DNA from 2 places in the Alteromonas sp. Cnat2-8 genome. Region 1 is predicted to be linked to the other one. Evidence: predicted binding sites of a transcription regulator. Region 1 holds the regulator's gene; the other holds the start of a gene.

Region 1 (7,858 bases):
TCGCTGTTGCTGTTTCTGCTGGCCTAGCTGGTACAGTTATGGCGCAGACAACAACGTCAGCAATTCGAGGCAACGTTGTTAGTGAAGCTGGTTCAAACCTTGCTGGTGCAACAGTTACCATCAAGCACGAACCTTCAGGTACAGTATCTACTGCAACTACAAACGAAAGTGGTACCTTCTCAGCACGTGGTCTTCGTGTTGGTGGTCCATACACAGTAACGATTACAGGCGACGGTTTTGTTCCTACAAAAGTAGAGAACGTTTATCTTTCTCTTGACCAAGCGCTTGCACTACCTATCACTGTTGAATCTGCTCAAAGCACCGAAGTTATCGTTGTAACAGGTAGCAGTGCTGGTACTGGCTATACTAACGAAGGCTTGAGCACTAGCTTAGGTTTAGAAGCACTTAACCAAGTTGCTTCAATCGACCGTGACATTACTGATGCGGCTCAACTAGACCCGTTTGCGTCTGTTAACGTGCAAAGCGGTGGTGCGAAAGAACTAACAATTGCTGGTGCAAACAACCGTTTCAACTCTTTAACTGTTGATGGTGTAGCACTAAATGACCGTTTCGGTCTTAACGCTAACGGTTACCCAACTCAGCGTTCACCAATCTCTTACGATGCAATTGAATCACTTTCAATCCAAACTGCTCCGTTTGACGTTGAGTACAACGGCTTTACTGGCGGTACTATCAATGCCGTAACTAAATCAGGTACTAACGAGTTTCATGGTTCAGTAGCTTACTACTACACTGACGACTCAATGATGGGCGACAATAACGGTGATGAAGAGTTTAACTTCGACTTCGAAGAAAAAACGTTCGTTGCAACACTTGGTGGTCCAATCATCAAAGACAAGCTTTTCTTCTTTGTTGCATATGACAAGTTCGATTCTGTTGCACCACTAAATCGTGGTCCAGCGGGCTCTGGTGCAGTAAACGAAGTAGCTAACATCACTATGGATGATGTTGCACAAGTTGGCCAAATCGTATCTGACGTGTGGGGCTTCGATATCGGTAACTTCCAGAAAGACGATGTACAGGACGAAAAGATCCTTGCTAACATTGACTGGAACATCAATGCTGATCACCGTGCTAAGTTCACTTACATGAGTACTGAAGGTAACTCTATTAATGAACAAAACGGTAACAACTTCCTGACTAATGACGAAGTACTAGGTGCATCATCTGCATGGTACGACCGCTCAGAAAAAGTTGAAAGCTTCATTGCTCACGTGTTCTCTGACTGGACGTCAAATTTCTCGACTCAGTTCAAGATTGCAAGTACGACTCAAGAAACTGGCCAGAACTCACTTAACGGTGCAGAATTCCCTAACTTCGCTGTTTTCCTACGTGAAGTAGATGGCGATGAGAACTACCTAACAATTGGTCCAGACCGTTTCCGTCACGGTAACTCACTAGACCAAGATTTCTTCCAAGTTAAGTTAGTAGGTATTTACACTACTGGTGACCACATCCTTAAACTTGGTTACGAGCGTGAAGAAGTAGACGTAGACAACTTGTTTGCGCAGAACTCTGAAGGTTCATACTTGTTCGACAGCATTGAAGACTTAGCAAATGCACAAGCGTCTGCGCTTCTTTATAACAATGCTGTTACTAACGACGAAAACGACCTTCGTGCAATCTGGGGTTATAACTACAACTCATTATACTTCCAAGATTCATGGGAAGCGTCAGCTGAGCTAACTATCGACGCTGGTATTCGTTATGACTGGTATGAGTCAGAAGGCTCTATCCGTGAAAACCAAAACTTTGTTGACCGTTATGGTTTTACAAACACTACAGACATCGACGGTCTTGACGTGATTCTTCCTCGTGTGTCTTTCCAGTGGTATGCGTCTGACTACACCACTGTTCGTGGTGGTATCGGTCGTTTCTCTGGTGGTGCGCCAAGTGTTTGGATTTCAAACAGCTACTCTAACGATGGCGTGATCTCTGATGATTACGAAGATTTTGGTTCTGGTCAAACTTACCAAGTACCAACTACGCCTGATGCGGCTACTGGCCAGTATATCCCTCAAAACGTTCTTGATGCGCTAGCGAATACAGCACCTGACGGTACTGTAAACGCACTAGCACCAGATTTCGAAATTCCTACTACATGGAAAGTAAGCTTGGGTGTTGCACACGAGCCAGAAATCGAAGTACTTGAAGGCTGGTTGTTCTCTGCTGACGTTCTATATAACAAGCTTGAAAATGCAACTTACTGGTACGATCAACGCTGTGAAAACCCTGTTGGTACATCACCAGACGGTCGTGGCGTTTACGACTGTAGCGAAGGCCCAGAAGCGATTGTTACAGGTTCTGTAGACGACGGCGACGCTATGCTATACGCATTGTCTGCGTCAAAAGCGTGGGAAACGTCTTACGGTTCATTCGACTTCTTCACTAGCTATACATATGCTGATGTAGAAGATATCGGCTACGGTACTTCATCTACTGCGACGTCTAACTACTCTGACTTCGCAGCTTATGACCGTCAAGCGCCACGCGCTGGTACGTCTAACTTCCAGACTGAGCACCTATGGAAAATGCGCTTTAACTGGAGCAAAGAGCTAATCGACGGTTACGAGACTAAAGTGTCCGTATTTGCTGAGCGTCGTTCAGGTCAACCTTACAGCTACACATTCGACGAAAACAACGCGTGTGTGCTAGATGTTGGTGGCGGTCGTTGTGCGCGTGAAAGCCGTAACGATGATGCGGGTCACTTGCTATACGTACCTAACGGTATCGACGATCCGTTGTTTGCATCTACTTCATTCGGTGGCGACCTAGCTGCTCAGCAAGAGTTCATTGATTACATCAACAGCTCTGAGCTTGCACAATACAAAGGCGGCATCGCTGAGCGTAATGGTGACAACTCTCGTTGGTCAACTATCATCGATGTACGTATTCAGCAGCAACTACCTGCTTTCTACCCAGAGCATAAGCTTACTGTGTTCTTCGATATCGAGAACTTCGGTAACTTACTAAATGACGACTGGGGTCGTATCGAGCGTACTCGTTACGAGTATGAGCGTGCAGTTGTTTCTGCAAACATCGTTGATGGTCAGTACGAGTACTTTGACCTGAACAGCGACAGCCGTATTAAGAACCTAGAAGTTCTTGACCAGTCTGTATGGCAAGTTCAGTTCGGTATTAAATACGACTTCTAATCCAATGGTGTGAACCAATTGTAGTGTTAGGTGCCACTTTCCTTAATCGGGGGTGGCACTTTTTTATGCCTAAAATTCAATAACTCCGCTTTTCCATTCATTAAGATTTTTCCAAAAACTGATCTAACGCCTCTCTTCATGCGAACCAACTTGCGCAAGATTTAAATAACCAAGCAAGGAGGAATAATGTCCAAACATGTATTAATGGTAATGACATCACACGAGCTAATGGGCGATACGGGCAAGAAAACCGGTATGTGGCTAGAGGAGTTTGCCGCCCCGTACTATGCATTTAAAGATGCCGGCTATACCTTAACGTTAGCATCGCCTATGGGGGGCCAAGTGCCAATTGACCCCAACAGTCTAGCGGATGACGCCATGACAGATGACGCTATCCGTTACACAAAAGATGAAGTTGCACGCAGTGCTGTAGCGTCAACAATTCCACTAGAAGATGTAAGAGCCGACGAGTTCGATGCGGTGTTTTATCCAGGAGGGCACGGCCCGCTTTGGGATTTATCGGATAACGCGCATTCTATCAAGCTAATTGAAGACACTATTGCAGCAAACAAACCTGTTGGTGCCGTGTGTCATGCGCCAATTGTGCTTAAAGATGTGAAAACTCCAGATGGCAAGTACTTGGTGGACGGAAAAGCTGTGACAGGCTTCTCCAATAGCGAAGAAGCAGCAATGGAGCTTACCGATGTTGTTCCATACCTAGTTGAAGACGAGCTAGTGAAAAAGGGCGGTAAATATGAAAGTGCAGACGATTTCGCCGTAAAAGTGTGTACTGATGGTTTACTGGTGACAGGACAGAACCCACCGTCATCACGCCCAACTGCAGATGCGCTTATCAAATTACTGTCTTAAGGAAGCATTCGCTTAGGAGCTAGTTGGAAACCGCATCATGTATGCGGTTTCTTGTTTTCGGTTACCGAGTTCTTGACGAACTACCTAGACATTTTCGAATAAATCTTCAACGCGTTGCCTTAGCTCTTCAATTCTTGTTACATCCGCTGGCGCGATGAAAATAGTGTCGTCACCTGCAATGGTGCCCAAAACCCCGTCCTTTTTACTCAATGAGTCAAGCAAGCGCGCAATAAGCTGCGCAGCACCAGGGCTGGTTCTTATGATTACCATTACATTGTTGTGAACGATATCCAGTACCAGCTGTTTAAGAGGGCTTTTAGCCGTAGGCATACCTAGCTCTGGAGGCAAGCAATACACCATATCACCTCGGGCATTTCGCGTGCGTACCGCGCCGAATTTGCTTAGCATTCTAGAGATTTTAGATTGGCTGATGTTGTCGAAACCTTGTGCTTTTAAAGCATCAACAATCTCGCCTTGCGAACCATAACTTTCTGCTTTAAGAATTTCTTTAAAAGCTTTGATGAGTTGCTCTTGTTTTGCGTTTGCCATTAGCGCTCTTTTCTTTTTAAGGATTATCGTTAGGAATTATATTTAGTATGCGTATATTGTGCCGTACAGGTAGACTTTGCGCAATTTCTTTGCATAATCATTCATGATAATGAATATCGAGATAAAATCGCCATAAATAACGTTAATAAGACGATCCGGTGATTGAGTTTTCCCCCGCGTTGCATTAGTGTGACGTTCCGTTTAAATACGTGAAGTAATCCCATAGGAGAAATGGTATGAAAGTAGCCGTGTTAGGTGCTGCCGGTGGTATTGGTCAGGCGCTGTCTTTGTTGTTGAAAACACAATTGCCAGCAGGTTCAGATTTAGCGCTTTACGACGTAGCGCCAGTTGTTCCTGGTGTTGCCGTTGATTTGAGCCACATCCCCACTGCGGTAAAAGTAACCGGTCACGGTAAAGATGACCTAGCTGATGCACTAACTGGAGCAGACGTTGTTCTAATTCCAGCGGGTATGCCTCGTAAGCCAGGTATGGATCGTTCTGATCTGTTCAACATCAACGCCGGCATTGTTAAAAACCTAATCGAAGGTGTAGCTGATAACTGCCCGAACGCGTGTGTTGGTATCATCACTAACCCAGTTAACACTACTGTTGCTATTGCAGCTGAAACGCTAAAAGCAAAAGGCGTTTACGACAAGAACAAGCTTTTCGGTGTAACGACACTAGACGTTATCCGTGCTGAAACCTTTGTTGCTGAACTTAAAGGTGTAGACGTATCTTCTGTGCACGTACCGGTAATCGGCGGTCACTCTGGTACAACTATCCTTCCTCTACTTTCACAAGTTGAAGGCGTAGAGTTCACAGACGAAGAAGTTGCTAGCCTAACTACTCGTATCCAAAACGCGGGTACTGAAGTTGTTGAAGCAAAAGCGGGCGGCGGTTCTGCAACCCTATCTATGGGTCAAGCAGCAGCGCGCTTCTGTTTATCTCTAGTTGCAGCAATGCAAGGTGAGAACGTGGTTGAGTACACTTACGTACAAACTGACGACAGCGATGACGCAGCATTCTTCGCACACCCAGTTCGCCTAGGCGCAAACGGTGTTGAAGAAATCTTGCCATACGGCGAGCTAAGCGCATTTGAAGAAAAAGCGAAAAACGACATGCTTGAAGGCCTACGTGGCGACATCAAGCTAGGCGTTGACTTCGTAAACGGCTAATAGCGCTAAAAGCGGATGCATTTGCATCCGCTTGAAAAGGCTGGATACGTAAGGCCTACACAGACACGCCGAGATTCCATCCATGGAGGCTTGGCTGCATGCTGCAGACAGTCTGTTACGACCTTACGTATCCAGCCTTTTTTGTTGCGTCTTTGTAGGCTTTGTCGCGGCATCCTGGGCACAGAAGCGCCTATTTATTAAAGTACCGCCAATTAAGCATTCCATCCATAGCTAGCAAGAAGTTTATTTCCTAATTGACCTACTGTGTCTGTAATGGATCTATTCTAAACAACTTTATTGGGCCCATCGCGACTGGGTAGCCTTTGTGTAATGCGTATGTATAGCCGGAAATCATGTTGTCCGTAAGAACGAATAGGATAATCTTTGAAGCGAAAGTTGTGTGAGAAGCTTCAATTTCGATGACTCGAGCATCTATGCTTACATCGTCAGCAGTAAATGGTGATTGGACTTCCCTAAATGCGTCTTCCCCTTTTCTATAAACGCGCAGTGAGCCTTGTTCGCTTTCGTACAATTCGAGTAAAGCTAATTCGGGTCTATCTAAATACTGCATAACACCAATCCAAGTGCCAAAAGGATGATTAGCGATATGCTGCTTTGCATTAGATAGTATCTGCTTGCGGTTTTCTAAAAACTTTCTCGGCGTTGACTTTGCTTCCTGTTTAACGATTTGATAAGTCTGAGAAATATAACTTTCTTTGTCCTTATAGCTCGACTCTAATACGTTAAAAGCGTTATCTAAGTGAGGCGAAAGAGTAAGCGTGCGTGTAACATCACCTTCGATCGTTGTTTTAATTGTGCACCGGTTTTCTATGCAAGTGATGTCGTCATTGGTAAACGGTGTGCGACGCATTTTTTTGAAGCCTCCTGGGATGGCGATTTCAAAAAAGCTGTGTTCGCCACTTTCTTGTATTTGAAGCAACCTAAATGTCGTTTCATCTTGACTTATGCCTTCCCACAAACCCGGGGGTAATTCCATTGTGCTTGCGAAAGAGAGCTTATTAAACGAAAGCAAAAGCAAAGTAGAAAAGGTTAGTAGTAAAAATGTTCGCACTTTTTATTCCCTTAAAATGTATGGGGTACAAATTTTGTTACTAACTATATGCGTATTTTGTTGAGTCACAAATACATTCGTTATTTACTAGTGACTTGAAGCTCTTTTTGTTCGAATTAAACAAGGATGTGTTATGACTTTTTTTAAATGCGCTAGTTTACTTTCCATCACATTTTTTAGTTTATGCATTAACGCCAATACGGTTGCGGCAACAAGCAATACGGCGTCATTGGCAGACACTGCGTTTGCTCAGTTGCCTGAAGCATTAACGCTCAAAGGCGATGCACTTCCCTTTACCGATTACAAGGCATGGTTAGCACATGTGCAAAGTAATAATCAAAAAGTTGCGTTTGTGGATCGATGGCAAAAAGCGGTCAATCCTAAAAAGTTCAATGCACTCATGAAGGATACAAGTGCCCAGTGGATTGAATACGAGTCGGATGGATTGAAAATTTCAGGTGTTATGGTGTCGCCAAAGCATGTTGGTGACAAAAAACTCCCCGTGATTATTTATAATCGTGGTGGTAACCATAAACATAATGTAACGCGCATAGCCGTGGTTGAGCGTCTAATGCCGCTTGCGCAGCAGGGTTATATTGTCTTAGCGAGTAACTACCGCGGTGCTAAATTTAGCCAAGGTAAAGATGAATTTGGCGGCGATGATGTAAACGACGTTTTGCGACTGATTGAAATAGCCAAGCAGTTACCTAATGTCGACTCTAACAAGATTGCCTTATATGGCGTGAGTCGTGGCGGCATGATGACATGGCAGGCGCTTCGAAAGAACATAAGTGACATTGCCAGCGCAGTGATTGTAGCAGGCCCGTCTGATTTGCATACAACTGTGGCGCGCCGTCCAGACATGCAGGCGCTGCTTAATAAACTTGTTCCGAATATGGAGCAAAACCAAACAAAAGCCCTTGATGAACGCTCAGCGGTAAAATGGATTGATGAGCTAAATCCGAATGTACCTATTTTGCTAGTGCACGGAAGTGCAGATATTCGCGTTGATGTTT
Region 2 (7,858 bases), on a different contig from region 1:
TTATGCGACGCCAAAGCCTTACCTGTTTCAACTTCACCTTGTACTAGGTTGAGTACACCCGCTGGCAGGCCAGCAGCATCCCATAGCTTCACCATTTCTTGTGCAACCATAGGCGTCAAATCGCTTGGTTTAAACACAACTGTGTTACCTGCAATAAGGGCTGGAACAATGTGTCCGTTTGGCAGGTGGCCAGGGAAGTTGTATGGGCCAAATACAGCAACAACGCCGTGAGGCTTGTGTCGAATGAAGGCTTTACCTACAGGCATTGGGTTTTCAACGTTACCCGTGCGTTCAAAATAGGCTTTTTCAGAAATACCAATTTTGCCCATCATGGCGCCAACTTCAGTGGCAGTTTCCCACTCTGGCTTACCCGTTTCTTTAGCCATAGCTTTGGCAAGGTGCGCTTTAGCTTCTTCTAGCTTAGTGCCATAAACCTTAATAATCTCAAGACGCTCTTCAACGGTTTTCATGCTCCATACTGGAAGTGCAGCACGAGCAGCGTTAATTGCGTCATCAATTTGAGAGGCTGTCGCAGACTTACCTTCCCAAATCACTTCGTTTTTTGCAGGGTCAATTGACGCTAAGTCATGACCTTGTCCGGCAACCCATTCACCGTTGATAAAATGTGTATGTAGCATAGTGGGTGTCCTTTTAATCTCTGAATGTAACGGGGGCGAAGCGTACGTGCTCTCCCTCTTTGACATTCAATGCAGCAGCGGCTTGGCGAGATAGCACGGCAACTTGCTTTTCTTCGCTTACCGTCATCTCGGTGGCAACTGCACGAAAATCAGATACTGATGTATTAATGATGTAGTGCGTTTGCCCTTGGGCAGCAGCGCTATCGTCAATCACTACAGGCAGTTTTAAACTCGACTGAGCCGTGCGGATGTGGCTTAAGTTTGCTTCTACCGTCGGGCCTGCGTCGAAAATGTCTACGTAGCCGCGGCAAGAAAAGCCTTCTTCTTCAAGAAGCTGAAGAGCAGGGCGTGTTTTGTCATGGACTTCGCCAATGACTTCTTGCGCTTCTTTGCTAAGCAGATTTACGTATATCGGGTACTTCGGCATAAGTTCAGCAATAAACACTTTATTACCAATGCCTGTTAAGTAGTCAGCAGTAGGAAAATCCATTGAGAAGAAATGGGTTTCCAACCACTCCCAAAATGGTGAGCGTCCTTCTTCGTCACTCACACCGCGCATTTCAGCAATAACTGTCTCTGAGAAGCGTTCACGGTGCTCCATCATGAACAAGAATCGAACCTTTGAAAGGAAGCGGCCGTTTATGCCGCCGCGGGCTTGTTCGCGAAGAAACAGCGTACATATTTCAGTAACACCGGTGTAGTCATTACAAAACGTTAGAATGTCTACCGTGTTGTGAATGTTAAGCTCGCGCGAGGCGTGCACTACTTTGCTTAGGTGGTAATGATAGAACGCATCGTCTATACCAACAGCCGCTTCAATACCTGTTGTTCCCACTACCTGTCCGGTAGTGGTATCTTCCATTACAAACAAGTATGACTCATCGCCAGGTTCGGTTACGTTTGGTTTGTTAAACGCAGTTTCTGCACGATCAATTTTACGCTGCAGCAACTCGTCGTTGACAGGTAAAGACGTAAAGCCAATACCTGATTCAACGGCGATTTCTTTAAGCGCGTTATAGTCGGCCTTCGTGATAGGGCGAATGATATTCATGTTCGCTACTCGTGTTGTAATTATTCGGCGTTTACAACGGCAGCAACGGCGCGTTCAAAACGTGCAAGACCTTCTTTGATGTCTTCATCAGGAATAACCAGTGAAGGTGCAAAACGAATAACGTTCATGCCAGCAACAAGACACATAAGGTTCTCTTTCGTTGCAGCCATCATGAAGTCACGTGCACGGCCTTGGTATTTCTCATTTAACGCACAACCTAACAGCATGCCTTGACCACGTACTTCTTCAAATACGTTGTACTTTTCATTGATAGCACCTAGTAGTTCACGGAATAAGGCCTCTTTCTTAAGTACACCTTCAAGCACTTCTGGCTGGTTCACGATATCTAACGCTTTTTCCGCAACAGCACAGGCTAGTGGGTTACCACCGTAAGTACTACCGTGGGTACCTGGCTTAAGGTGTGCAGCGATGTCTGCTGTGGTAAGCATGGCACCAATTGGGAAGCCGCCACCAAGAGATTTAGCGGTTGTTAGGATATCAGGTGTTACGCCAAGACCCATATAGGCATAAAGGTGACCAGTACGACCAACACCCGACTGAACTTCGTCAAAAATAAGTAATGCGTTGTGCTTGTCACAAAGCTCGCGAACGCCTTTTACGAAATCTACATCAGGTGGAATAATACCGCCTTCACCCTGAAGCGGTTCCATCATTACCGCGCAGGTTTTGTCAGAAATTAGCGCTTCAAAGGCAGCTAAATCGTTGTAGTCACAGTGGTCAACAGCGCCTGGCTTAGGACCAAAACCGTCAGAGTAAGCAGCTTGACCACCTACTGTTACGGTAAAGAAGGTACGGCCGTGGAAACCTTTGTTGAAAGCGATGATTTGGTTTTTGTCTTCACCGTGCTTGTCCAGCGCCCAGCGACGAGCTAGCTTCAATGCTGCTTCGTTCGCTTCTGCGCCTGAGTTTGCGAAGTAAACTCTATCTGAAAACGTTGCGTCATTTAGCTTTTTAGCTAAACGAAGGGCTGGCTCGTTAGTGAAAACGTTGCTTAAGTGCCAAAGCTTGCTGCCTTGTTCATTAAGAGCTTTCACAAGCTCTGGGTGACAGTGACCTAAAACGTTAACTGCAATACCGCCTGCAAAGTCGATGTACTCAGCTCCATCTTGATCCCATACGCGTGAACCTTCACCTCGAACAGGTACCATACCTGCTGGGTTATAGTTAGGAACCATTACATCATCAAATGTAGCGCGAGTTACGTTCATCTTTGTTACCTCTGCGTTGGGCGCCAATCACACTGTGTGATTTGGCTTATCGAATCTATGAGCACATTTTAGTACTACTTTGGTCGATAAGCGTTAATTGGGCGCGTAAAAACTAATCGGATTTGTTCAGCAGTATGCCATTTTTTTTAACATTTGTCTTCTATGCAAAGGGCTGCAGCCCTTTATTTATAAGGACTGTGGCTTAATTTGCAGGAAAAGTGAATAACTATTAACTACTGGGCTATATCAATTAGTAATAATCAATTTTTGCGCTGAGAAAAGGGCTGCATACGGGTTTTAATGCACTGTGAGGCAATAAAAAAGGGGGGATAGGACTGGAAGCCTTACCTGTTTAATGTCGCTAAAAACGGGCAAGGCATTGAGCAACCGTCAATAATTTGGGGCATCATGCACATGAAATGAAAAAGGTGCATAACGAGTGCATGAATATCCACTAAAAAATTAATGATTCTCTTCGTTTTTCACCAAAGGAAGGGTGAAAATATCAATAGTTTTGAGTTTTTCGAGTGCACCTGCAGGGTAGCGTTGCTCCATGAAAAGCGGCTTTACTTCTTTCATTTCAACAAGCTTTAACTGGTGTAACATCCGAATTTGTGTGTAGGTTCGGGCTTGATGAAGTACCTTACTGAGTGTTTTAGGCTGTGCGGGTACTTTATCGGCACACGCTCGCATAGGTTCTGCAATAGGCAAGCGCATTAAATGCATCCACTCCAGAATATCCGCGCTGACTGCATCTGCGAATTCTTGCTGTAGAGCAATAAGGTGGTTGGCTGAAGGAGCCACTTTGAGTAGCGCTTCATGTCGCTTTTGCTCTTTGTCTTTCTGGCATTCTTGCAACAGGTGTAGCTGAATTTTATCGAACAGTTTGAAGTAAAGTCTTGTTACGACACAACGCCCCAAATTACTGAGCATCGCAAGGGTATAAGCCTGGTTTTTGTTTAAATCCGTAAGTGCTGCAAGGCGTTTCGCCGTTATGGCAACGCCAGTCGTATAAGGCGTAAGCTTTTGTTTAATTAGCGGGTAAGGGTCGGTAATCTGAGGCATAGCGCGCTTTAAAATGAGCGACGGTATCAATGTGCGTAGGTTTTCAATACCCAAAAAGCTCAATGCTGTGCGCAGTGTCTCTACCACAATGATACGCCCACGGGAGTCTTTGCGTCTAAATTGTGGAGTATTCACCACAACGATTAGTTCATCATAAAGCCATGGCATTGTTGCGGCAATTGGCTCTAGTTTCGAAACCGAGCATGCTTTCACGGAAAGTGCATCAAGAAGCTCGCCGATGTTTTCGGGCAAGTTAAGTACGTTTTGAACGAGTTCGTCGGTATAGCCTAGCTGCTCTGTTAATTCACCTAGAAGGATCTCGTGAAGATGGTGACTCACTGATTCAAGGTATGACGCTTCGGTTTTCTCTTGAAGGCGCTTGTTTTCAATCGCCACTTTTTCAACGTGCAGTAGCAGCCTGCGCGCATCACCTTGCTCCGATTGCTCGAAGCTTACCTCTCCCACCTTGCGCCTTCCTAGCATTTCCAGCACTCGCTCTGGCGATATGATCATATTTTCAAAACGATCATCTATCGTGGGCGGTGTGGTTGCCCCCATTGTCATATTAAAAGCACTCCTGCTCATAACTTTTTGGTGAACGGCAATATTATCGTACATCAGGGGCCTTTATTACTTTCGCTACGGTAATGATGAAAATGGTAGCTACTGCTTGCAAGCAAGCCTTATTTACCCTGCAACTGTTGATATTGCGTGTGCGATGCTTCGTATAATCTTTATTCAGCGCATTGGCTAAAACGAATTATGAAAAGTTAAACGAAAAATCAGTGAATTGCGAGTAATTCTGGCCTTCAAGCGTAACCTTTTACACTATAAAAGCGTATCGGCATCAAACTCGTATACTTAAATTGATTTAAACTGAAGAAATGCATCCAGTACGCTATGACCGTGTTCGGTAAGCAGTGACTCGGGGTGGTACTGCACGCCCCAAATAGGGTGATGATTATGGGAAATTGCCATGATTTCCTTTGTGCCCTTTGCGGTTTCACACCATGCATCAACACTCAGTGAGGCAGGTAGCGATGCGGGATCTAAAACCAATGAGTGGTAGCGCGTCACGTTAAACGGGTTAGGTAAGCCTTTGAACAGGCCACTGTTGCGGTGTGTTAGGGGGGAAACTTTTCCATGCTTAATCTCTTGTGCACCTACTACCTTGGCACCAAACACTTGACCTATAGCTTGATGACCCAGGCATACACCTAAAATAGGAATCTTGCCTGCAAAATGTTCAATCGCAGATAAGCTGATGCCTGCTTCGTTTGGCGTGCATGGTCCCGGTGAAATAACTAACTGTGAAGGCGCTAAGCGAGATATGTCGTCTAAGGTCAGTGCGTTATTTCGCACCACTTCAACGTCGACGCTGAGCTCAGTGAAATACCGAGCGAGGTTATGAGTGAACGAATCGAAGTTATCAATTAACAGCAACACAGCAGTGCTAGTCCTTGGTATTTCTAAGTTGCGAAGGTTTTAGCCATGAAGGATTAAATGAACCCTTCATGGCGTGTAGCAAGATGTTGGAATTCGGCTGTTATGGCTTTGGAATAAAGCCGACCGCTTTGTATACTTTAGCCAAAGTTTCAGCCGCTCGCGCTGACGCTTTCTCAGCACCCTGACGCATTACGTCGTCAAGATATGCTCTGTCTGCGCGAATTTCAGCATAGCGGGCCTGAATGGGTTCAAGTAGAGCAACCACAGCGTCTGCAACATCACCTTTAAGGTGGCCATACATTTTGTCAGTATATTCAGGCTCAAGCTCTTTAATTGATTTACCCGTCGCAAGTGAAAGTAGGGTCAGTAAGTTAGACACGCCTGGTTTTTCAGTTGGGTTAAAGTAGATATTAGCTTGCTCGTCAGAGTCGGTCACGGCACGTTTGATTTTCTTGGCTAACTTCTTAGGATCTTCTAATAAGCCGATGAAGTTATTCGGGTTGTTGTCAGACTTAGACATCTTCTTTTCAGGCTCTTGAAGGCTCATGATGCGCGCGCCAAAGTCTGGGATATACGGGTCAGGTAGACGAAATACATCGCCGTATAGATTGTTAACACGTGTAGCAATGTCACGAGTCAATTCAAGGTGCTGCTTCTGATCTTCACCTACCGGTACTTTATCTGCTTGGTATAGCAAAATATCTGCTGCTTGGAGTACAGGGTAGCTGTATAAGCCTACATTAATGTTATTTTCGTTCTTCGCAGACTTATCTTTGAATTGAGTCATGCGATTAAGCTCACCCATTTGGGCGTAACAATTCAATACCCAAGATAGCTGTGCATGTTCAGGCACATGGGATTGCAAAAACAGAGTACTTTTTTGTGGATCAATACCGCAAGCAAGGTAAAGAGAAAGGCCGTCTAGACAAGCTTCAGCAAGCTGCTTAGGGTCTTGTCGTACAGTAATAGCATGCAAATCCACTATCATATATAAGCAGTCGTGGTCGTCTTGCATGGAAACCCACTGTTTAAGTGCACCCATATAATTGCCAAGGGTAAGTTGTCCTGAAGGCTGACAGCCACTTAATACAACGGGTTTATTACTCATTTCTTTTTACCTGTAATACGTTAAATACTGTGAAAATAAAGCTTGAGAAAATAAAGCTTCAAAAATTATGCTTTAGACAGTGACGCTAGTTCATTGCGCATTTGCTCAATGACATCGCTGTAGTTGGGTTGAGAAAAAATAGCCGAACCAGCCACAAACATATCCGCGCCCGCTTCCGCTATTTCGCGAATGTTATCGACTTTTACGCCACCGTCAATTTCAATTCGAATATCGTAGCCGCTTTTTAATACACGCTGTTTCACCGCGCGCACTTTATCTAAGGTGCTAGGAATAAACTTTTGACCACCAAACCCTGGGTTAACCGACATAATAAGAATGTGGTGCAGTTTGTCCATGGCGTGGTCAAGGTAATGTAGTGGCGTTGCTGGGTTAAATACGAGCCCCGGCTTGCAACCTGCATCGATAATAAGCTGTAGAGAGCGGTCTATGTGCTCAGACGCTTCTGGGTGAAAACTAATATAGCTGGCCCCTGCATTCGCGAATTTTTCAATTAAGTCATCGACGGGCTTCACCATTAGGTGCACATCAATGGGAGCGGTAATGCCGTAGTTTCTTAACGCCTCGCAAATCATTGGCCCAAACGTAAGATTGGGTACATAGTGGTTATCCATTACATCGAAATGCACCACATCAGCGCCAGCCTCTAATACCTTTTCTACGTCTTCGCCAAGTCGTGCGAAATCGGCCGATAGTATTGATGGAGCAATTAGGAATGGTTTCATTGCATGTCCTTTCATTCTAAAAACAACAAGGTGCGTTGCCACTTACGTTTCACCTTTGCGAAAGTTTACCCAAATCCGTGCTTCTTTACTATGCAAAGGGTTAATCAGCGTTAATTTCACGGAAATTTAAGATAAACGGACTTTGTCAGAACGTTGCCCAATTTTGGTGAGCGCGCGTTATGTTGGTGCATTTTTATGCAGCGTTTTTTTGTTTCGGTGACAGCGGATGAATTTTTTAAGTGAAATAATAATTTAAATTTCAATTGGTTAGTTTATTTTTTGCGAGTTTTTTTGATGAACCATAAATGGGCATCAACTTTGCGTTATCCAGACCAAAAAAGAAAACACAGACAGAAAAAACGAATTACAACAAGTTTGAATTTGACTGGAGAACACACATGAAAACATCTACAAAAAGAACAATACTTGCCGCTGCTATTTCTTCAGCGTGTCTGTTAACAGCCATGCCTAGCTATGCAGAAGGTTCATTCACTGCTAACGCTAGTGCAACCAGTAACTACATCTGGCGTGGTCTAACACAAACAACTAACGAAGCCGCAGTACAGGGTGGTATCGAT

The links. The regulator ArgR, encoded in region 1, controls arginine synthesis, uptake and breakdown. The targets are predictions, from matches to a motif close to ANTGAATANNTATTCANT.
Region 2: the regulator ArgR is predicted to act here: its motif matches at 3,136-3,153, upstream of MHN00_RS03995 (aspartate aminotransferase family protein).

The regions. Positions count from the first base shown of each region.
Region 1 is NZ_JAKREX010000008.1:54,159-62,016, forward strand. It holds gene MHN00_RS19310 (TonB-dependent receptor) at 1-3,176, shown strand, start outside; gene MHN00_RS19315 (type 1 glutamine amidotransferase domain-containing protein) at 3,363-4,046, shown strand; gene argR (transcriptional regulator ArgR) at 4,131-4,595, opposite strand; gene mdh (malate dehydrogenase) at 4,832-5,770, shown strand; gene MHN00_RS19330 (hypothetical protein) at 6,030-6,842, opposite strand; gene MHN00_RS19335 (alpha/beta fold hydrolase) at 6,976-7,858, shown strand, end outside.
Region 2 is NZ_JAKREX010000001.1:915,260-923,117, reverse strand. It holds gene astD (succinylglutamate-semialdehyde dehydrogenase) at 1-638, opposite strand, end outside; gene astA (arginine N-succinyltransferase) at 652-1,689, opposite strand; gene MHN00_RS03995 (aspartate aminotransferase family protein) at 1,710-2,918, opposite strand; gene MHN00_RS03990 (HDOD domain-containing protein) at 3,381-4,547, opposite strand; gene MHN00_RS03985 (aminodeoxychorismate/anthranilate synthase component II) at 4,845-5,429, opposite strand; gene trpS (tryptophan--tRNA ligase) at 5,530-6,537, opposite strand; gene rpe (ribulose-phosphate 3-epimerase) at 6,603-7,280, opposite strand; gene MHN00_RS03970 (TorF family putative porin) at 7,586-7,858, shown strand, end outside.